One region of the Pseudomonas sp. DTU_2021_1001937_2_SI_NGA_ILE_001 genome, then DNA from elsewhere that is predicted to be linked to it. Evidence: predicted binding sites of a transcription regulator. Region 1 holds the regulator's gene; each other region holds the start of a gene.
What was found. The regulator FliA, encoded in region 1, starts transcription of late flagellar genes. The targets are predictions, from matches to a motif close to CTAAAGTTTNNNNNNNNNNNGCCGNTAA.
Positions count from the first base shown of each region.

Region 1 (5,378 bases):
CTGTCGTCGGCAGTGGCCTCGACAGCCTCGGCGACCGGCGTCGGCTCGCTGACCGGCTCGGGCGCGGCGACAGGTGCGGGTGCAGCAGGCGCGTCAGCCGACTCGGGTTCGGCGAGGCGCGCAAGTGCCTGCAGCAACTCTGGGGTAGCCGGGGTGATGTCGGTGCGCTCACGCACCTGACCGAACATGCTGTTGACGGTATCCAGGGCTTCAAGCACCACGTCCATCAGCTCTGCGTTAACGCGTCGTTCGCCCTTGCGCAGGATGTCGAACACGTTCTCGGCGATGTGACAGCATTCCACCAGCTCATGCAGCTGGAGGAAGCCGGCGCCCCCTTTTACAGTGTGAAAACCGCGAAAAATTGCATTGAGCAAATCCGCATCGTCCGGTCGACTTTCCAGCTCGACCAACTGCTCGGACAGTTGCTCTAGAATCTCGCCGGCCTCTACCAGAAAATCCTGAAGGATCTCTTCATCGGCGCCGAAGCTCATGGGGGGTGCTCCCTAAAATTGACCGTCAATTGACCTTAGAAGCCAAGACTCGATAGCAAGTCGTCCACGTCATCCTGCCCGGAAACGACATCTTCACGTTTATCGGCATGAATCTGCGGACCTTCACCCTGAGCGGTATGTTTTTTCGGATCTTTTTCTGCCTGCATGGCTTCGTGATCGTGCTCGATGCCAGCGAAACGATCGACATGGCTGGCCATCAGCACCAGCTTCAGCAGATTGCTTTCAACTTCAGTGACCAGTTGCGTGACCCGCTTGATCACCTGGCCGGTCAGGTCCTGGTAGTCCTGGGCCAGCAGAATGTCATTGAGGTTGCCCGCGACCGCATGGCTGTCCTGCTCGGCTCGAGTCAGGAACACATCGACGCGACGCGCCAGGTCCCGGAACTCTTCGGCACCGATCTCGCGGCGCATGAAGCGACCCCAGTCGGCGCGCAGCACCTTGGCTTCATCGCTGAGGCCATTCATCATCGGCGCGCTCTGCTCCACCAGGTCCATGGTGCGGTTGGCAGCCCCTTCGGTCAGCCTCACAACATACGACAGACGCTCGGTGGCATCCGTGATCTGGGACACTTCTTCGGCTTGCGGCATGTGCGGATCGATGTGGAAATTGACGATCGCGCTGTGCAGCTCGCGCGTCAATTTGCCGACTTCCTGGTACAAGCCACGGTCGCGAGTCTGGTTGAGTTCATGGATCAGTTGCACGGCATCGCCGAACCGGCCCTTTTCGAGGCTGGCGACGAGTTCTTGCGCATGTCTTTTCAGGGTCGACTCGAAGTCACCCAGTGAATCTTTGTTATCCATAGCACCCTCGCGGCATGCAATCAGCTATTGACGCGCTCGAAGATCTTTTCGATCTTTTCTTGCAGGACTTGCGCCGTGAAGGGCTTGACCACATAACCGTTCACACCGGCCTGGGCGGCCTCGATGATCTGCTCACGCTTGGCCTCGGCAGTCACCATCAGCACAGGGATGTTCTTCAGGCGCTCGTCCTGACGGACATTGCGCAGCAGCTCGATCCCGGTCATGCCCGGCATGTTCCAGTCGGTCACCAGAAAATCGAACGCACCACTCTGCAACATAGGCAGCGCGGTCAGGCCGTCATCGGCTTCCGACGTGTTGGTGAACCCCAAGTCACGCAACAGGTTTTTTATGATCCGCCGCATCGTTGAAAAGTCATCAACGATGAGGATTTTCATGTTCTTGTCCAATTCGACCTCCAAGCAGTCTTTAACGGGCCCGCTCCCCGGACCCGCTGTTCACTCAATACGAATACAGCCCATCTTCGACCACACCCCTGACAGCCAAGTATCAGGACACGCACAAGACGCCCGCAGCCCCCCTCACGGAGTCGACTGACAGGCTCCTGCCTTGTCTGGATGCTTGCCTAACCTGATGCAGCCGGTCTGAAACCAGAGAAAACCGCGAGCGCCTCAACGCGCGCGCCATTCCCCCAGACGCCCCCGCAGACGCGCTGCACACTGGCTGTGCAACTGGCTGACTCGCGATTCACTGACCCCCAGGACCTCCCCGATCTCTTTGAGGTTCAGTTCCTCGTCATAGTACAACGCCAGCACCAATCGCTCACGCTCCGGAAGATTGGCAATGGCATCGGCCAAGGCATTCTGGAAGCGTTCATCCTCGAGATCTCGGGAGGGCTCCAGCGAACCGCTGGCGCCATCCTCATGCAGCCCGTCATGTTCGCCATCCTGCAGCAGGTCGTCGAAACTGAACAGCCGGCTACCCAAGGTGTCGTTCAAGATAGCGTAATAATCATCAAGACTTAACTGGAGTTCGGCAGCAACTTCATGATCTTTAGCGTCGCGACCCGTTCTTGCCTCAATTGCACGTATTGCATCACTGACCATACGTGTATTGCGGTGCACGGAACGCGGTGCCCAGTCGCCTTTGCGCACCTCGTCGAGCATCGCGCCACGGATGCGGATGCCGGCGTAGGTCTCGAAACTGGCCCCTTTGCTGGAGTCGTATTTGGTCGAGACTTCCAGCAGGCCGATCATGCCGGCCTGGATCAGGTCCTCGACCTGCACACTGGCAGGCAGACGCGCCAGCAGGTGATAGGCGATGCGCTTGACCAAGGGTGCGTAACGCTCGATCAGTTCGTACTGTGAGTTGCGTGACGCCTTGCTGTACATCTGATAGCCGCTTGCTGTCATTGGACCGGTCCTGCTGCGCTGGTCTGGTGAACAAGTCGCTCGACGAAGAACTCGAGATGCCCGCGCGGGTTGGCAGGCAGTGGCCAGGTGTCGACCTTCTGGGCGATGGCCTTGAAAGCCAGCGCACACTTGGAGCGCGGGAAGGCCTCGTAGACCGCACGCTGCTTCTGTACCGCCTTGCGCACGCATTCGTCATAGGGCACGGCACCGACGTACTGCAGGGCCACGTCGAGGAAGCGGTCAGTGACCTTGGTCAGCTTGGCAAACAGGTTGCGCCCTTCCTGCGGTGTCTGCGCCATGTTGGCCAGGACCCGGAAACGGTTCATGCCGTAGTCACGATTGAGCAGTTTGATCAGCGCGTAGGCGTCGGTGATCGAGGTAGGCTCGTCGCAGACCACCAGCAGCACCTCCTGGGCGGCGCGCACGAAGCTCACCACCGAGTCGCCGATGCCCGCGGCGGTATCGATGACCAGCACGTCGAGGTTGTCGCCGATTTCGCTGAATGCCTGGATCAGCCCGGCATGCTGGGCCGGGGCCAGGTGCACCATGCTCTGCGTGCCCGAGGCGGCCGGCACGATGCGCACCCCACCCGGGCCCTGCAAGAGCACATCGCGCAGCTCACAGCGGCCTTCGATCACATCGGCCAGCGTGCGTTTGGGCGTCAGGCCCAGCAGGACATCGACGTTGGCCAGGCCAAGGTCGGCATCGAGCAGCATGACACGGCGCCCAAGCTCGGCCAGCGCCAGTGAGAGGTTCACCGAAACGTTGGTCTTGCCCACGCCACCTTTGCCGCCGGTCACGGCGATAACCTGTACAGGATGCATGCTGCCCATGTTATTTCTTTACCTTGTCATGCTTGGACCGAAACCACATTACGGGCTGCACGTTCCGTGTCGAACAATGCCTGGCAGACCAGCGATGCAGACGCTTTTCTTTATTTTCCATCGTTTACCCCACTCGCTTGCCGGGGGTGTGATAGAGGTCGGCGAACATGTCCGCCATCGCCTCCTCACTGGGTTCATCCTGCAGCTGCACGCTGACCGCACGGCTCACCAGCTGGTGACGCCGCGGCAGATGCAGGTCGTCAGGAATCCTCGGCCCATCGGTCAGATAGGCCACTGGCAATTCGTGAGCGATTGCCAGGCTCAACACTTCGCCAAGGCTGGCGGTCTCGTCCAGCTTGGTCAGGATGCAACCGGCCAGGCCACAGCGTTTGTAGCTGTGGTAGGCCGCGGTGAGCACCTGCTTCTGGCTGGTGGTGGCCAGCACCAGGTAATTGCGAGCGCGGATGCCACGCCCGGCCAGGCTCTCCAGTTGCATGCGCAGGGCCGGATCGCTGGCCTGCAGGCCGGCGGTATCGATCAGCACCACGCGCTTGCGAATCAGTGGCTCCAGAGCCTGGGCCAATGACTGTCCAGGATCGACATGGGTGACCGGCACATTGAGGATTCGCCCGAGGGTCTTGAGCTGCTCCTGGGCACCGATACGGAAGCTGTCCATGCTCACCAGCGCGACGTTCTGCGCGCCGTACTTGAGCACGTAGCGGGCCGCCAGCTTGGCCAGGGTGGTGGTCTTGCCCATGCCGGCCGGGCCGACCATGGCGATCACGCCGCCCTCTTCCAGAGGCTCGATCTCCGGCACGCTGATCATCCGCGCCAGGTGGGCAAGCAGCATGCGCCAGGCATGCTTGGGATCGTCGATTTCCGCCACCATGTCCAGCAGGTCGCGCGACAGCGGGCCGGACAGCCCGACACGCTGCAGCCTGCGCCACAGGTTGGCCTGTTGCGGACGGCTGCCTTGCAGCTGGGTCCAGGCCAGCGAGCCGAGCTGGACTTCCAGCAGTTCGCGCAGACCATTGAGTTCCGAACGCATCGATTCGAATACGCGCTGGCTGATGGCCTGCTCCGCTGCCGACGGCGACGGCGCAGGTGCAGCCGCGACAGGAGGACGCGGCAACTCTTCGAGGGTCGGTTCGATGTGCTTGTCGGTGGCGCTCAGCGGCAGGCCGGAGAACAGCTGGCGGTTGGTCGCCGCATCGGCCTCGCTACGGCTGCCGAGCTCGGCCTGCGCGGAAACGATGCGCGACTGGGTCTTGCGCAGCTCGTCTTCGAGTTCCATGTTCGGCACACGCGGGGCCAGTGCGGACAGTTTGTAATCCAGGGCAGCAGTCAGCTCGACACCGCCGGCGATACGCCGGTTGCCGATGATGGCCGCTTCGGCGCCCAGCTCATCACGAACCAGTTTCATGGCTTGACGCATATCGGCGGCGAAAAAACGCTTAACTTGCATGACTCACTACCTCAGCCATTTGGCCCGACAGTCGCTACGATGGTGACTTGCTTGTTATCAGGGATCTCCTGATACGCCAGAACATGCATGTTCGGTACAGCCAATCGTCCAAATCGTGACAGCATGGCCCGGATCGGGCCCGCCACCAACAGAATCACCGGAGAACCCTGCATTTCCTGACGCTGGGCCGCCTCAATCAACGAACGCTGGAGCTTTTCAGCCATGCTCGGTTCGAGAAGAACGCCTTCTTCCTGACCCTGACCAGCCTTCTGCATACTATTTAGCAATATCTGTTCCAACCTTGGCTCCAAGGTAATCACAGGCAGCTCTGTCTCAGTACCTACAATGCTTTGCACGATGGCACGGCTCAGACCGACCCGGACCACCGCCACCAGAGCGGCGGTATC
Region 1 covers NZ_CP135971.1:1,944,837-1,950,214, forward strand. The annotation lists gene RRX38_RS08100 (chemotaxis protein CheA) at 1-491, opposite strand, end outside; gene RRX38_RS08105 (protein phosphatase CheZ) at 527-1,312, opposite strand; gene RRX38_RS08110 (chemotaxis response regulator CheY) at 1,333-1,707, opposite strand; gene fliA (RNA polymerase sigma factor FliA) at 1,942-2,682, opposite strand; gene fleN (flagellar synthesis regulator FleN) at 2,679-3,515, opposite strand; gene flhF (flagellar biosynthesis protein FlhF) at 3,631-4,971, opposite strand; gene flhA (flagellar biosynthesis protein FlhA) at 4,983-5,378, opposite strand, start outside.

Region 2 (5,378 bases), 1.3 Mb from region 1:
CGAGCGCGATGCCGAGCTGGTCGGGCGCATGGCCTACGCCGATGGCTGTTCGCACACCAACCCGATACGGCATGACGCTGAGGCCTACACACGGATCTTCTGCCATGCCCTGCGGGGAATGTGATGACCCACGCACTGCAAGCGCTGTGGCACCGCGCGGTGGACAGCGGGCGCATCGTCGGCGGTGTGCTGCTGCTGGCCGAGGCGGGCAAGATTCGCTATGCCTCGGCCCGCGGCTGGGCCGACCGTGAGGCGGGCCGGTGCATGCAGCGCGACACGCCGCTGCGCCTGGCCTCGCTGAGCAAGCTGCTGAGTTCGGTGACGGTATTGCGCCTGGCCGAGCTGGGCCAGTTGGACCTGGACGGCGCGGTCAGTGACTGGCTGGACTACTTCACCCCGCGCCTGGCCGACGGCAGCCCGGCACGCATCAGCCTGCGCCAGCTGCTGTGTCACACCGCCGGCCTTGGCTACGGCTTCGAACTCCCACCCGGGCATGCCTACTGGCGGGCCGGGGTGTCCGATGGCCTGGACAGCGCGACGCTGAGCCTGGAGCAGAATCTGCGGCGGCTGGCCGAGCTGCCGCTGCTGTTCGCGCCGGGTAGCGCCTGGCGCTATTCACTGGCCACCGACGTGCTCGGTGCGATGATCGAGGCCGCCAGCGGGCTGCCTTTGGCCGCTGCTATCCAACTGCATGTCACAGGCCCCTTGCAGATGCAGGCCACCGGCTTTGCTGGTGACCAGCACCTGGCGCGGGCCTACAAGGACACTTCAGGGCTGCCGGTGCTTATCGGCGAGGATGACACCCTGCAGCTGGACGGCGGCGTGGCAAGGCTGAGCGCCCGGCGCATCTGGCAGGCCGACGCCTACGCTTCGGCCGGCGCCGGACTGGTGGGCACGGCGGATGATTACCTGCGCTTGCTGGAGTGCCTGCGCCAGGGCGGCGCTCCGCTGCTGAGCCCGGCCAGCACGGCATTGCTGCTGGGAAATGCGCTGGGCGATCTGCCCATGGCCAGCCGCGGTCCCGGCTGGGGCTTCGGCCTCGGCCCGGCGATTCTCACCGACCCGCGCCGCGCCGGTCAGCCGCAAGGCCCAGGCACCTGGGGCTGGTGCGGCCTGTACGGCTGCCACTACTGGGTCGACCCTCAGGCGCAACGCAGCCTGGTGGTGCTGACCAATACGGCGGTGGCGGGGGCCTGGGGGGCCTTGGCGGATGGCCTCGTGGCGGCGCTTTATTGATGGGGCTGATTGGCTCGGTGCTTTGCCACAACGGGCGGCGTGGGGGTGAGCGGTGCGCGGTAGGCGCGAATCCCCCGGCACTGGGGGTAGTCGCTGCAACCCCAGAACTGCCCGCCCGCGTTGGGGCCGGTGCGGGCCGTTTTCATGAGCATGGGTTTCTTGCAGTGCGGGCAGCCGGGCGCCATCGTCGATACGGGTGCGGGTGCGGGTGCGGGTGCGGGAGGCGCTGGCATTGCTGGCTGTGCTGGCGGCATCGGCGCCTCAGGCGCCGTTACCGGACTGCCGGACGGCTCGACACGTTCGTCGATCCAGCGCTGCAGTACCGCACCATCGACCAATTGCAGGTTACGGCCGTGCCCGAAGTCTTCGGCAGCACGGGTGAAACGCCCGCTGGTGACCACGTAACCGCCTACTGCGCCTTCGGCGGCCATTACGCCGTACAGCTCACGTACGACGGCGACGCCTACTTGCTGTGCGCGCCAGTGCTTGCACTGCACCAAGTAGGTTTCGCCATCACGCTGCAAGCGCAGGTCCACCCCGCCATCCGGACCTGCGCCTCGGTTCTCCTGGACCACGAAGCCCTGGCGCCGCAGCGCTTCCCCTACGGCCAACTCAAACTCCCGCCACGTGAGGTTGACCAGTTTATTGCCGCCCGGCTTGGCGAGGGACTCCAGCAACTGGCGGCGCTTGCGTCGGCCCACGAACGACGCCACCGCAGCACTGGCGAACACCAAGGGCAGAAAGAACTGCCCGAAGGTGGCCATGCCCTTGAATGCTGAACTGATCAACGCCTTGTCGATGTGTCGCGGGTCTACCCCCACTGGGGTGGCGGCCAGGGCGTGCAACAGCGCCGCAGAGGTGATAGCCAAGGCAACGTTGGCCCACCAGGGCAGGACGCTGGCGAGCTGCAGCAGAGCAGTAAATGGCGAGATTTTCTTAGGTGACATGGCGGGGCTGGACACATCCGTGTAGGGCGCTGACCGCGCCGTCGATAGCGCGATCAGTCAGGCGACGACTGGCTGAAAGGGGTGGGTGATAGCCATATAATATCATGGTAAAAGTGTGTCGGAAATTTCATCCAGCCCGCCAAGGAAAGCACCCATGATAAAGGCAGTCACTTGCACCCTTGCGTTACTCGCGTCCGTTTACTGGCTGCCGCTGCAAGCCAAGGAAGCCCAGGTTTCCGATGCCGAAATCGTCCAGCGCCTGATCGACGCGTCGATTGCCGGTTATTCCGGCGCCTGCCCGTGTCCGTACAACACGGCGCGTAACGGCAGCCGCTGCGGCAAGCGCAGCGCCTACAACCGCGCTGGCGGCTATACGCCGTTGTGCTACGAGGAAGACGTGAGCAAGAGCATGGTGCAGGACTATCGCAAGCGCATGAAACTCTAGGTTTTGTACGAAAAGTCGGCGAGCGAATGTCAGGCAAGGCGCAACGAGCGAAGCGAGTAACAGCCGTAGGCTGACCCGAAGGGCGAGCGCCAGCGAGTCAAAACAGGCGAGGAACGGTCGGAGTCGCGGGCGACTTTACTGGAGTAAATGAGCATTCCGACCGGGTGGCGATCCACCGGGCTGGCGATCCAGCCTGTTTTTAACGCAGCATGGCCGAGCGTAGGCACTTTTCGTACAAAACCTAAGCCACTGGCTCGAATGCCGAGCACCACCTAACCTGATGCATGGAACCCCTGGCCGGGCGCTCCCTCAAAAAGGTGTCGCTCAATAACCCATCCAGGGATCAGGAGGCGTGTATGTCCAGGCACAACGTTGTCGAGAGTCTGTACGCATGGGTGATGATCGTGGCGATCATCAGTGTCTTCAACATCCAATACCTGATAAACGCCTTCCTCATCGGTATCTTCCTTTGCCTGGCCTATGTGCCGGCCTATCGCCTGCTGGGCCAGACCGTGCAGAACGTCGAACGCCAGGTGCTGCTGCGTTTCGTCGGTATCGGCTTTCTCATGGCCCTTGTGGCGCTGTGCGTGCTCGGTGACGAGTCACGCGGCAACGCCATGGTCGCGACCCTGCTGGGCTACGCGGCGGCACGCCCGGCACGGATGATGGTGGGCAATTATCTGCTGGCGGAAGATTGAGCAATCGCCCTCATGCTCCGGTGTAAAGCGTAATCGACTGCTCCCGATACGCTGGGTCGGGTTCTCGCCAAAAGGGGCGTGACTCGCGTGTCGGATCACTTACCCGCCTTGCGTTGCCACTTGACCACTGCCATTTTTGTTCAGGCTTGTGAATGACCTGATCGGGTTTCTAAGTAGCGGTGGCAGTTAATTGCTAATGGGTCTCATGACAGACTAGGCCGTTGCGCAGTGGATCACTTGTCAGGCGAGACGTTGATTTAATTCAGAAATGACGTACGTGTTGTCGACGGTCACTCGTTTATTTTCCATCCGAACGTTAGTATGGCCATTTTTAAAATAACGCGAGCCGCGAGCTGTTTTTGGAACGGCTTGCTGGGTCCGAAAATGTCCGACCTTGCCTGAGGCTGCCAGCCTTATGGGGGACAGCGAAAAAAACCTCCGCCGCACGCTAAAGCCCAGCGCGCGATAGACGATAAGCAGGTGTAAACCTGCATGAAAATCTGCTTGCCCCTGCCATAACTATACGAATACGCGAAGCCACACACGGACGCATGGCTGAGTCTGGAGCACCCCTCATGTTTAATAAACTTAGCATTTCGCAAAAGCTTTACCTCAGTTTCGCCACCGTCTGCGTCATCATTGCCATTCTGGTAGCAGGTGCCTATAGAGGGTTTGAACAAGTTCAAGAGGCCACGGACAGCAACCTGCATACTTATCAGGTACTGGGTGACACTCAATCGGCGCTAGAGCAGTTGATCAATATCGAAACCGGTATGCGTGGCTTCGTTATTGCGTCCAAGGACACTTTTCTGGAACCGCTTATTGCTGGGGAAAAAGTTTTCGCTGAAAAACTTCAGTCACTCAGAAAGTTGACCGCCGACAACCCGGAGCAACAACGACGCTTGTCACAGCTGGATGAAACACAGAAGCGCTGGATGAACGAGGATGTCAATCCGATCATCGCGCTGCGCAAGGACCTGACCGCCCGCAATCAGCCGGATGACGAACTGGACAAACGCATTACCGCCGGTGCCGACAAGGCCAAGATGGACAGCATGCGGGCGACCCTGGCTGAGATCAAAGGCGCCGAGAACCAGTTGCTCGTCAAACGCAGCCAGCACATGAAGGACGCGAAGGACTTGGCGTTGATGATCCTGATCTGGGGTGGCCTGGCTGCCGTCGTCTTGTCGCTGGTCATGGCTGCGACCCTGGCGCGCAGTACCACGGCACGCCTGCAGTTGGCCATTGATGCCGCTACCGCGATTGCCAACGGCAAGCTGGATACCGTGATCGACACCAGCAGCCATGACGAGCTGCCGAAAGCCTTCGACCGCATGCAGAAGCGCCTGCGTGAGACCATTCAACAGATCAACCAGGCCGCGCGCGAGCTGGTGGTTGCCGTGCAGCAGATCTCCGGTGCTTCCACGCAGCTGTCCGGGGCCATTCATGAGCAGTCGACTTCAGCCTCGGCGATGGCTGCGACCATCGAAGAGCTGACCGTCAGCATCCACCACGTGTCGGAGAACGCCGACGAGGCCCACCAGATCGCCAGCCAGTCGGGCGAGCAATCCAAGGAAGGCGCACAGGTCATCGAGAGCACGCTGTCGAGCATGAGCGGCATCGCCAAGACCGTGCAGCACTCCTCGGCGCAGGTCGCCGACCTGGGTCAGCATTCGGAGCACATCTCCTCGATCATTGGTGTGATTCAGGGCATTGCCGACCAGACCAACCTGCTGGCGCTCAACGCCGCCATCGAGGCTGCACGTGCCGGCGAACAGGGCCGTGGTTTTGCCGTGGTGGCCGATGAAGTGCGCCTGCTGGCACAGAACACCGGCAAGTCGACCAAGGAAATCTCCGGCATGATCGAAAAGATCCAGGCCGGGGTGCGTGACACCGTCGAAACGATGCGCAGTGGTGTGGATGAGGTGAACCAGGGCGTGGCCATGGCCGGTACGGCGGGGCAGGCGATCATCGGTATTCGCGACAGCTCCAGCAAAGTGCTGCATGTCGTCGACCAGATCTCCTTCGCCCTGCGTGAGCAGACCGCTGCCA
Region 2 covers NZ_CP135971.1:679,037-684,414, forward strand. The annotation lists gene RRX38_RS03020 (iron-containing alcohol dehydrogenase) at 1-124, shown strand, start outside; gene RRX38_RS03025 (serine hydrolase domain-containing protein) at 124-1,236, shown strand; gene RRX38_RS03030 (restriction endonuclease) at 1,230-2,183, opposite strand; gene RRX38_RS03035 (hypothetical protein) at 2,338-2,628, shown strand; gene RRX38_RS03040 (hypothetical protein) at 2,985-3,326, shown strand; gene RRX38_RS03045 (methyl-accepting chemotaxis protein) at 3,902-5,378, shown strand, end outside.
Region 2: the regulator FliA is predicted to act here: its motif matches at 3,775-3,802, upstream of RRX38_RS03045 (methyl-accepting chemotaxis protein).

Region 3 (5,378 bases), 2.2 Mb from region 1:
GCTCTTCGCTGACCGCCTTGAGCACTTCACCTTCGAGCTGCCGCACCGCTTCCAGGGCCTGCACCGACTGCTCCTGCAGGCGCTGCGCACTCTGATCGCGGCTCTCGCGCTGCTTGCCCATCGCCTCGAAGGTCCGGGTCATGTCGCTCAGCAGGCGATTTTGCGTGTTCAGCAGGGTCAGGCTGTCTTCGCTGTCGATCGCCTGGCGCAGCGGGGCCAGTTGGCCTTGCAGCTCGGCCAGGCGCTTTTCGACTTGCCTGGCGGTTTCCGGCGAACTGTTCAGGCGATAGAGAATGCGCTCGCTGCGCAGGTCCTTGGTCAGGCTGCCGAGTCCGGCGATGGACGACATGGATTCCGAGCGTTCGATCATGGTGTCCAGGCCATGCCAGCCGGTGAGGGTAATGGCCAGGGTCAGGCTCAGCACCAGGCCGAAGCCCAGCGACAGTTTGGCTTTGACGCTCAGGTTATCGAGCGAGCGTTGAGGGTGTGAAAACATCGGGATTCTCCTGCTTATGAATGCGTCATGAGCGCATCGGCAGGAGGGGGGAGCGGGTGACCTGAACAGGTCGTAGGGCATTTCCGAACGCGGCGCGAGTGTGATACCGCTCGCGTTATGCCGCCCGGTGGCCCGGGCGGCACGCAGGTTCAGACCTTGAAGCGGCCGACCAGGTTCTGCAGATGGTTGCCCAGGCGCGCCAGCTCGACGCTGGAGGCGGCGGTTTCCTCGCTGGCGGCGGAGGTCTGCTGGGAGATGTCGCGCACGTTGATCACGCTGCGGTTGATCTCTTCGGCGGTCGCGCTCTGCTCTTCAGCCGCGGCGGCAATCTGCTGGTTCATCGACTGGATGGCCGACACGGTGCGGGTGATGTTTTCCAGCGAGGAGCCGACACGGCGGGTCAGTTCAACGCTGCTGCCGGTCAGGCCCAGGCTGCTGTCCATGATGTTGGCCACCTGCTGGGTACCGCTCTGCAGGCCGGCGATCAGGGCTTCGATCTCTTCGGTGGACTTCTGCGTGCGCTGCGCCAGGCTGCGCACCTCGTCGGCCACCACGGCAAAGCCACGCCCGGCTTCGCCGGCCCGCGCCGCCTCGATGGCGGCGTTGAGGGCCAGCAGGTTGGTCTGTTCGGCCACCGACTTGATGACGTCCAGCACGCTGCCGATCTTGTCGCTTTCCTGCTTCAGTTCGCTCATCGCCTGGCTGGAGTTGCCCATGGCCGACGACAGGCGCTCGATCTGGCTGATCGCCTCATTGACCACCCGGTCGCCCTCGCGGGCCTGCTGGTCGGCAGCACCGGCCGCTTCCGAGGCCTCTTCGGCGTTGCGCGCCACTTCCTGAACGGTAGCGGTCATCTCGTGCATGGCGGTGGCCACCTGGTCGGTTTCGACCCGCTGGCTGTTGACCCCGGCGCTGGTCTGTTCAGTGACCGCCGAGAGCTGTTCGGCAGCGCTGGCGATCTGTGTCACGCCATCGCGGATACCGCCCACCAGGTCGCGCAAGCCCAAGGTCATGCGCTGGATGCTGCCCTGCAGCTTGCCCAGTTCATCGCGACGCTCCACTTTCAGGTCGCGGCTGAGGTCGCCGGAGGCCACGCGCTCGACCACTTCCAGGGTGTCTTCCAGGGGCTTGGTGATCTGCCGGGTGATGACCCAGGCGGCGAGGATGCTGAACAGTACGGCCAGGACGGTGGCGATCAGGATCTTGTTCACCGCGTCGGCACTTTCCTGGTCGCGGTTGCGGTTCTGTTCCGCCATCAGTTCGTCGTTGGTCTTGATCAGACGTTCACCCAGTACCGCCATCTTCTCCATGGCCGCCTTGCTCAGGGCCTGGGCGTCACGGTACTGGCCGACGGCGGCACGGTAGCCTTTCAGGCCTTCCAGTGCCTTCTGCAAGGTCGGCAGGAAAGACACCGGAATATCGCCAGCCAGGGTGTTGATGCCGGTCATCGCTTCATCGATGGCGGCATTGGCGTTGGCCTCGAATTCCGCCCGACCGCTGTAGGTGTAGCCGCGCACCTGGAAGCGTGCCTGCTGGATCTGCTTGCTGACGCCAACGATGTTGTTGAACGCCAGGATGTCGAAGTTCTTCAACAGTTCGGCCTCGATCGCGTTGACCTCGGCCACGGCCCTGTCGGCGGCGTCGCCCATCAGGCTGCGCGTGCCTTCGCGGGTCTCGATGGCCTTGCGCATCTCTTCGAAGACCTGGCGGTATTCGACGATGGTCTGCAACTGGGCATCCAGCGCCTTTTGCGGCCCCGGGCTGCGCGCCAGCGAGCGCGACTTCTTCATCGAGTTGTCCATGTCGTTGATGGACGCTTCGACAGCCTTGGCGGCTTCCGGTGTCGCCTGGGTCTCGTAGCGCTGGCGAGCGATGCGCAGCTCCAGGGTACGCTGGTTGACCATGGACATCGCGGCGATGCGCTCGGCGCGCTGGATCAGGGACTGAATGCCCAGCCAGGCGGTCAGGCTGATCGCCAAGGTCATCAGCACGACCAGGCCGAAACCGATGGCCAGCTTCATACGGACACTTGCGTTGGCGAGACTCTCGCTGATCCAGCGTTGCATGGGAACTCCTTGGGCGTAGGCAGGAACGTCTCAGGCCATCGGCCGTTTCCCCGCAAACTGTAGTCTCTCAGTCAATTAAATGACGGCTGGCGCCGTCGAAAAACCGCTGCCGCTCGCTGGCGTGGCGTTGCGCAGGGAGATGGGCGGGCAGGGCACGGGGCATCCGGTTGCAGGGGCCTCAGGCGCGACAAGGTCAGCACTGTCGCCGCCTCTACAGTGGGCATGAGGTGGTCCTGCGGCTCAAGCCGCGCCAGGAACGGCGCTAGAACAGCCGCGACAGCAGGGCGGTCACCGCCGTTTCCACTCGCAGGATGCGTTCACCCATCTGCACCGGCGCCAGACCGGCCTTGCCCAGCAGCTCGACCTCGTAGGGAATCCAGCCGCCTTCGGGGCCGATGGCCAGGGTTACCGGATGTTCCACGGCGCGCGGGCAGACCGGAAAGTCCCCGGGGTGGGCGACCAGGCCCAGGGTGTCGCGGGCCAGGTCGGGCAGGCGGTCTTCGACGAAGGGCTTGAAGCGCTTTTCGATCAGCACTTCGGGCAGCACGCTGTCACGGGCCTGTTCCAGGCCGAGAATCAGGTTTTCGCGAATGCTCTCGGGCTGCAGAAAGGGGGTTTGCCAGAAGCTCTTTTCCACCCGGTAGCTGTTGACCAGGATCAACCGCGGTACGCCCATGGTCGCCACGGTCTGGAACACCCGGCGCAGCATCTTCGGGCGCGGTACGGCCAGTACCAGGGTCAGTGGTAGCTTGGCCGGCGGCGGGTTGCCGAGGGTGACGCGCAGTTCGGCCTCACGCGGTTCCAGGCGCAGCACCTCGGCCTGGCCGAGCAGGCCGCCGATGCGCCCGACACGCAGGCTGTCGCCGACTTCGACGCGCTGCACGTCCTGCATGTGGGTCAGGCGGCGATCACGCAGGATCACCCGGTCGGCCGCGATGAAGTCGGCCTCCTCGAGCAGCAGCAGGTTCACGACAGCGGCGCTGGCGGCTGGTCTTGCTTGGGGTCGTCCGGATGTTCGCCGCGCTTGCTGATCATGCCGCTGCACAGCACGCCCAGCTCGAAGAGCAGCCACATCGGCACCGCCAGCAGGGTCTGGGAGAAGATGTCCGGTGGGGTGAGGATCATGCCGACCACGAAGCAGCCGATGATCACATAGGGGCGGATCTTCTTCAGGTAGATGACGTCGACCACGCCGATCCACACCAGCAGCACCACGGCCACCGGAATCTCGAAGGCCACGCCGAAGGCGAAGAACAGGGTCATGACGAAGTCCAGGTAGCTGGCGATGTCAGTCATCATGGCCACGCCTTCGGGCGTCACACTGGCGAAGAAGTGGAAGATCAGCGGAAACACCAGGAAGTAGGCGAAGGCCATGCCGGTGTAGAACAGGATGATGCTGGAGATCAGCAGCGGTACGGCGATGCGCTTCTCGTGCTTGTACAGCCCCGGCGCGATGAAGCCCCACACCTGATGGAGGATGATCGGCATCGCGGCGAACAGTGCGACCATCATGGTCAGCTTGAACGGGGTCAGGAACGGCGAAGCCACATCGGTGGCGATCATCGTCGCGCCTTCTGGCAGGTAGGCGCGCAGCGGTGCCGACACCAGGGTGTAGATCTTCTGGGCGAAGTAGAACAGGCAGGCGAAGATCAGAAACACGGCCGCGACACAGCGCAGCAGGCGGGTGCGTAGTTCGGTGAGGTGCGAGACCAGCGGCATGGGCTGGTCGTGTTCCGGAATGTCGCTCATGGGGCTCGCGAAGGCTGTGACGATTCGGTGGACGCCGCCGGGGTCGCCGGGCTGATCGGCGCCTGGGGCTTGGGCTGTTTTTCCAGGGTCAGGCGCGGCCTGGCCGGTGCTTCGGGCTCTGCTGCCGGGGTTTGCGGTTGCAGTTCGACCGGTTGCGGGTTCGGCTCGGCGGCGGCAGCGTCACGGTTCAGCGCCTCTTCCTGGGGCGGGTTGAACAGCTTGCGGGCCTCTTCTTCCAGCGACAGGATGTGCTCGTTGTGCAGTTGCCGACGGATCTCGTCGGCGCCGATCTCGCGTTCGACTTCCTGCTTGATGGCGTTGAAGCTACGACGCAGGCGGCCGATCCACAACCCGGCGGTGCGTGCAGCCCCCGGCAGGCGCTCGGGACCCAGCACGAGCAGCGCCACGAGGCCGACCAGCAGCAGTTCGGAGAAGCTGATGCCGAACATGGATCAGACCTGATCCTTGCGCTGCGGCTCCTGAACCCTCTGCGCCTGGGCGTCGATGGTGTGCGGCGGGGTCTGCGGGTTGCCCTGGGGAGCACTTTGCGCCTGCTGTGGCTGGGCGCTGTCCTGGCCAGGCTGTTTCTCTTCGTCGTTCATGGCCTTGCGGAAGCCCTTGATCGACTCGCCCACGTCGGTGCCGAGGTTCTTGAGCTTCTTGGTACCGAACACCAGTACCACGACGATCAGGATGACGAGCCAGTGTTTCCAGTCAAAAATACCCATTTCGAGCAATCCTCTTGAAGTTTCAGACGTCGGCTCAGGCCTGGCCCGTGCCGCGTGCAGCCTTTTCCTCGTGGCCGGACAAGCCGAAGCGGCGGTCCAGTTCGTCGAGTACCGCCTGCGGGTGCTGGCCCAGGGCCGCGAGCATGACCATGCTGTGGAACCACAGGTCGGCGGTTTCATAGATGACATCGCTGCAGTCGCCACTGACGGCGGCATCCTTGGCGGCGATGATGGTTTCGACCGACTCTTCGCCGACCTTCTCCAGAATCTTGTTCAGCCCCTTGTGGTACAGGCTGGCCACGTAGGAGGTGTCGGCTGCCGCGCCCTTGCGCGATTCCA
Region 3 covers NZ_CP135971.1:4,150,140-4,155,517, forward strand. The annotation lists partial or broken gene RRX38_RS25100 (methyl-accepting chemotaxis protein) at 1-577, opposite strand, end outside; gene RRX38_RS18050 (methyl-accepting chemotaxis protein) at 646-2,562, opposite strand; gene RRX38_RS18055 (16S rRNA (uracil(1498)-N(3))-methyltransferase) at 2,825-3,532, opposite strand; gene tatC (twin-arginine translocase subunit TatC) at 3,529-4,311, opposite strand; gene tatB (Sec-independent protein translocase protein TatB) at 4,308-4,760, opposite strand; gene RRX38_RS18070 (twin-arginine translocase TatA/TatE family subunit) at 4,764-5,039, opposite strand; gene RRX38_RS18075 (phosphoribosyl-ATP diphosphatase) at 5,074-5,378, opposite strand, start outside.
Region 3: the regulator FliA is predicted to act here: its motif matches at 2,598-2,625, upstream of RRX38_RS18050 (methyl-accepting chemotaxis protein).

Region 4 (5,378 bases), 2.2 Mb from region 1:
CTGGGAGTGCTCCGCAATTGACACGCTGGCAACGACCTGAGACGACTGAGTTACAAATTTGGTATCCGCCCACTCTGTTGCCCACTAAACACTTGAACTTAAGTTATCGCCTTCAATCCTACCTCAGACTTTTTACGCAGGACAGTAATGAGAGGCTGACAGAATCATCCTGGTTTATCACTCATGAAAATCGCGACAGCGCACAACCGATCCTGGTCATACCTTAGAGACTGGAGCACCCTGGATGTCACTAAAAACGATAATCGCGAGCGAAAACGCAGAACATTTAGAGGATACCGAGAGCCTCGGAATTCAGCCTATGGATGAATGGATAATAAAATGCTTGGACGGCGGCAGAAAGGAAACGCGAAATACGAAGATTTTTTTCACGACGCTGATTTTACTAATATGGATAATCGCGAGCTGGTTCATAGCGTACGGCTCGGAGGACGGTTCGCTTCTGGCAAAATCTCTCGCCATCTTCTGTACCTGCTATCTTCTTATAGCCATGAAGCTAGCATTTCAAAAATCAGTTTTTCACTACATTCTCTACCCCACTCACTGCCAATATCATTACTCTCTCGACCACCCCAAAAACATGGAGAGCGTTCTAAGACACATCGTAATCGGATTCTTCATCACTGTTTTCAGTATTGCACTCTACCTGCAATCTCTGCAAGTTCTGCTGTTTTGTATCATCTATCTAATCTACAATGGCGTAATTCGTCTATGGCATTGGAAACGCCCTGCCCCGCAGCTGATCAAAAGTGCTCCTTGGCAAGACTTCAAGACCGTGATCATCGACCGCAAGTATCGAATCGTCATGCTACTGATCGACGAACCCACCATCGGCTTTGAGGTACGCCTACTCGACGACCAACATGTGGAGCGTTATCTGGCCTTCTTGCAAACGGTCTTGCCACCCCATGTGCGATACCGAGAAGAGACGTGGGAATGGTAATACATGACGACGCATGCTCGTCGCGCCTTAATATTCAAACATGCACTTTAACAAACAGCACCTCTATTCACCCCAGACAAGCATACCGGAGCACTCAGCGTGGAACACTTCATGGGCCAGCGAGACGCCCTCACACAGTCCAAACTCATGAAAGACTCGCAACCTGCCCCACTCAAGTGGACAATCAAAGCCATTCATGCGTCACGCAAATCAATTCTATTCATAAGAAAAGTTCTTATCGGAATCATCTTATTTGCCTGGACCGCTGTGGCATGGGTTGCATTGACAGGTTCGGAAGATAGTCGAACATTCGCCTCCGCGCTGGCGTTAGGCGCGACCTTCTCCTCACTTTTGGCCCTGAGACTCTTTCATCAAAAATCCGTCTTCCACTATGTCGTCCACGCCACCCACCTGCAATATACCCACTGCCTTGACTACCCTGAAAATGCAGAAGCCCGTTTTAAACGGTCGATCATCAGCCTCTTTGTCGGCGTTGCTGTCGCTGCCGTCGTTCTGAAATCTCTGTCGGTCTTTGTGATAGGCACCGCGTACTTGCTCTTGAACGGCGCGCCACAATTGATGTGCTGGAAACGACCCGAACCAGAACTCGTCGTCAGCCCGCCTTGGAAAAAATTCCAGCGGATGATCATCGATCGCAAGTATCGACTCGTCGTGCTTCTGATCGACGACCCCACCATCGGCTTCAAAGCTCACCTGCCCGATGACGCGCATCTGCAGCGCTACGTGGCGTTTCTCAAGGCTGTGCTGCCGCCCCATGTCCAGTACAGCGAAGAACGCTGGGAGTGGTAAGGCGTGGAAATCATCCCACCCGCATCGACCTGCCGAGGGCGGGGTTATGCCTTTGGCCTCTGCGTCAGTCACTCCGCCCGCGGCTGTCATCGCGCGATGCAGCTGCGCTGTCGGGAATCTCCCTTTTCTTTATAGGGGTATCCGACTAAGATCGAAAAAACGATTCAGCCGAAAAATAATATTAATCACTCTCATTAAATATTTTCATGAACAAAAATACTTAGAACCCTTATAGTCAGCACCCTATCGAATTAGTGGACACACTAGGCTGCTCCCCTAGATGCCGCATAGCATTGCTGCAGCCGTCTGCCAATCACCCCTGCGACGTAGGCCTTCATATTTTCGTCATAAAAACCCGACGGAAGCGCTCACCCCTGCCTACAACCCTTAAGGAAATTTCCTATGCGTGTGTATGAAACACACGTTTTGCATCTGCGCTCTAAGCCAGGAACTTACTGAATCGCCAATCTTTTCTTGATGCATCATGCACTGGATCCAAGAAAAAATTCGGCGAAAAATTTTGTAAAACCGTTGGTCCGGCTTAAGGGTTACCCCGATATTGGCGTCAATTTGCCACCGATATGATCCTCGAACTTTCCAGTTTTCGAATGGATGCGAGGATGTTGATTAATCTTGCTCTTTGGGTCGGCATCGCCATTGGTGCTACAGGACTGGTAGTCGCACAAACCACCGTCGTGATCATCGGCCTCGCGGTCATCGCCGCCGCCACCTTGGCACTGCATCTACGCAAACCGGCAGCACCGCCCCCGGCCATCGACCCCGTCGAACGCGTTGCAGCGACCTCGCAAGCGGATATCCCTGCCCTGCTGCACACCGTGGTCCCCAGCTGGAGTGACAGCATCGCGCAAAGCCGCGATCTGCTGCAGAGCAACATCAGCGATCTGTTCGAACGCTTCAGCAATATCGCCAGCCGCCTCGAAAGCAGTCTTGGCAATTCCGAGAACATTCTCGCTAATGGCGGGGTCGGGGCCAGCCTGCGTGATGCCAACCAGCGCCTGGCGGAAGTCACCCGGGCATTCGAGACCAGCAGCCAGCGCCAGCAGACACTCATCGGCACCATCAGCCAGCTCGGCAACTATGCCGACCAGTTGCAGCAGATGGCCAAGCGAGTGCAGGAAATCGCCAGCCAGACCAACCTCCTGGCCCTCAACGCGGCCATCGAAGCCGCCCGTGCCGGTGAGCATGGCCGGGGCTTTTCGGTGGTGGCGGATGAAGTGCGCAAGCTGTCTTCCCTGTCGGCGGAAACCGGCCAGGGCATGGACTCCAAGGTCGAAGAAATCAACCACGCCATCCAGTCCACCATCACCGCCGCCGCCGAGCTGGGCGAAAACGAGCGCAGCAACCTGGAGTTCCTCGACGCCTCGGTCACTACCGTCATGGGCCGCCTGGAGGAAAACCTCAACGAGCTGTCCAGTGCCTCCAATGACCTGCAGCGCGATGCCCGCGATACTCAGCAGGACATCCAGGCCATCATGGTCAACCTGCAGTTCCAGGACCGTGCCGACCAGATGCTCGACCACGTACAGATCGACCAGCAGCATTTGCTCGATGCCCTGCGCAACCAGGACGACAGCCTGCACGATCCGCGCGCCTGGCTCGAACGCTTGCACCAGCGTTTCACCACCGAGGAAGAGCGCCACGGGCGAACCCAGACCAACGCCAGCGAAGTCACCTTCTTCTGAGCGGCGTCAATGAGTGAAGCCTGGTTTACCAGAATTATTGACTACAGCCTTTCCTTAGCGAGGACCTGAAACATGGCCAAGACCGTAATGATCGTCGACGACTCCGCTTCGATGCGCCAACTGGTGAAGATGAGCCTGACCAGCGCCGGCCACCAGGTCATCGAGGCCAGCGATGGCCGTGACGCGCTCAGCAAGCTGACCGGGCAGAAGATCAACCTGATCATCAGCGACGTCAACATGCCCAACCTGGATGGCATCGGTCTGGTCAAGGCCGTCAAGGCCCGCCCGGAATACCGTTTCACGCCCATCATGATGCTGACCACCGAGAGCGAGCAGTCGAAAAAGGCCGAAGGCCAGGCGGCTGGCGCCAAGGCCTGGATCGTCAAGCCCTTCCAGCCCCAGCAGCTGCTTGCGGCAGTCGAAAAGCTGATGGGCTGAGCCCATGTTTACCCTCAGCCAGCCGTCCCCTGAAGCTCCGGCCCTGCTGCAGGCGGCCGGCGACCTGACCATCTACGAAGTCCAGCAGGCCCATGAGCAGCTCAAGGAGCTGCTGGCTGCCGATGCCCCGGCCTGGCAGCTGGATCTTTCTGGCATCGGCGAGCTGGACAGCGCGGGGGCGCAGCTGTTGCTTGCCCTGCACCGGCACCTCACGGAGCAGGGCCAGCCCACCGAGGTGGTGGCGGCTTCGCCCAGCGTGATGGAAATGGCCGGGCTGCTGGCTCTGGATATGCTCCACCCCATGCCCCCTGGCGAGGATTGACCGATGCTCAGTGGCGATCAGTGGAATCAATTGCTGCAAGGCTTTCTGGATGAAGGCCGGGATCTGCTCAAGGACGCCGAGGACAGCCTGTTGCGGCTGGAGACCTCTCCCGATGACGAAGACGCCGTCAACCAGTTGTTCCGCGCGGTGCATACGCTCAAGGGTTCAGCGGGCATCTTTTCCCTGACCGCACTGGTCAATCTGACCCACCATCTGGAAAGCCTGCTGATGCTGGTGCGCGATGGCCAGCTGACCCTGACCTCGCAAATGACCTCACTGATGCTGACCTGCATGGACGAACTGAGCACCCTGCTCGAAAGCGTCGATGAAAGCGGCCAGCTGAACGTCGATGAATCTCGCCACGCGCCGCTGATTGCCGCCCTCGGGCAGGCCCAGGGGCACGTTCCCGCGCCCATGGAGACGTCCACACCGGCCGTTATCGAAGCCAAGGTCGAAGACGCAAACGATTGGCGCATCAATATCGAATTCGCCCCTGAACTCTTCGAGAACGGTTTCGACCCTGCAGCCTTCGTACGCTACCTGAGCAAGCTCGGCACGCTGACCCGCGTACAGACCCGAACCGATCGCCTGCCTGCCCTGCACGCACTGGACCCGCACCAGTGCTACCTGGCCCTGGAGATCGAGCTGCACAGCTCGGCCGGCGAGCAGGAAATCGCCGATGTCTTCGAGTTCATCCAGGACTTCTGCACCCTGCGCATCGAGCGTGTCGCCGGCCTGCCGGTGCTGGCGTCGGCGGATGTTCTGCCGCCGGCGGCGACCGTGGCCAGCCAGCAGGTCCAACCCATGCCGCCGATGCCGGCTCAGGCCAAGGCGTCGCCCGCACCGGCGGCCCCTGCCGAACGCGGGGCCGCCAACGCTGGACGAGAAAAACGCAGCATTGAAAACACCCTGGTCAAGGTCTCGGCCAGCAAGCTCGACGAACTGATCAACCTGGTGGGCGAACTGGTGATCAGCACCGCTGGCGCACAGATGCAGGCGCGTCTGTCTGGCGACCCGCGTTGCATCGAGAGTACCCAGGCGGTGTTCCAGCACGTCGAACAGATCCGCGAAAGCGCCCTGAAGCTGCGCATGGTAGAGGTCGGCGAGACCTTCAACCGTTTCCATCGCGTGGTCCGTGACGTCA
Region 4 covers NZ_CP135971.1:5,285,276-5,290,653, reverse strand. The annotation lists gene RRX38_RS23260 (hypothetical protein) at 245-961, shown strand; gene RRX38_RS23255 (hypothetical protein) at 1,061-1,771, shown strand; gene RRX38_RS23250 (methyl-accepting chemotaxis protein) at 2,353-3,474, shown strand; gene RRX38_RS23245 (response regulator) at 3,547-3,912, shown strand; gene RRX38_RS23240 (STAS domain-containing protein) at 3,917-4,234, shown strand; gene RRX38_RS23235 (chemotaxis protein CheA) at 4,238-5,378, shown strand, end outside.
Region 4: the regulator FliA is predicted to act here: its motif matches at 2,313-2,340, upstream of RRX38_RS23250 (methyl-accepting chemotaxis protein).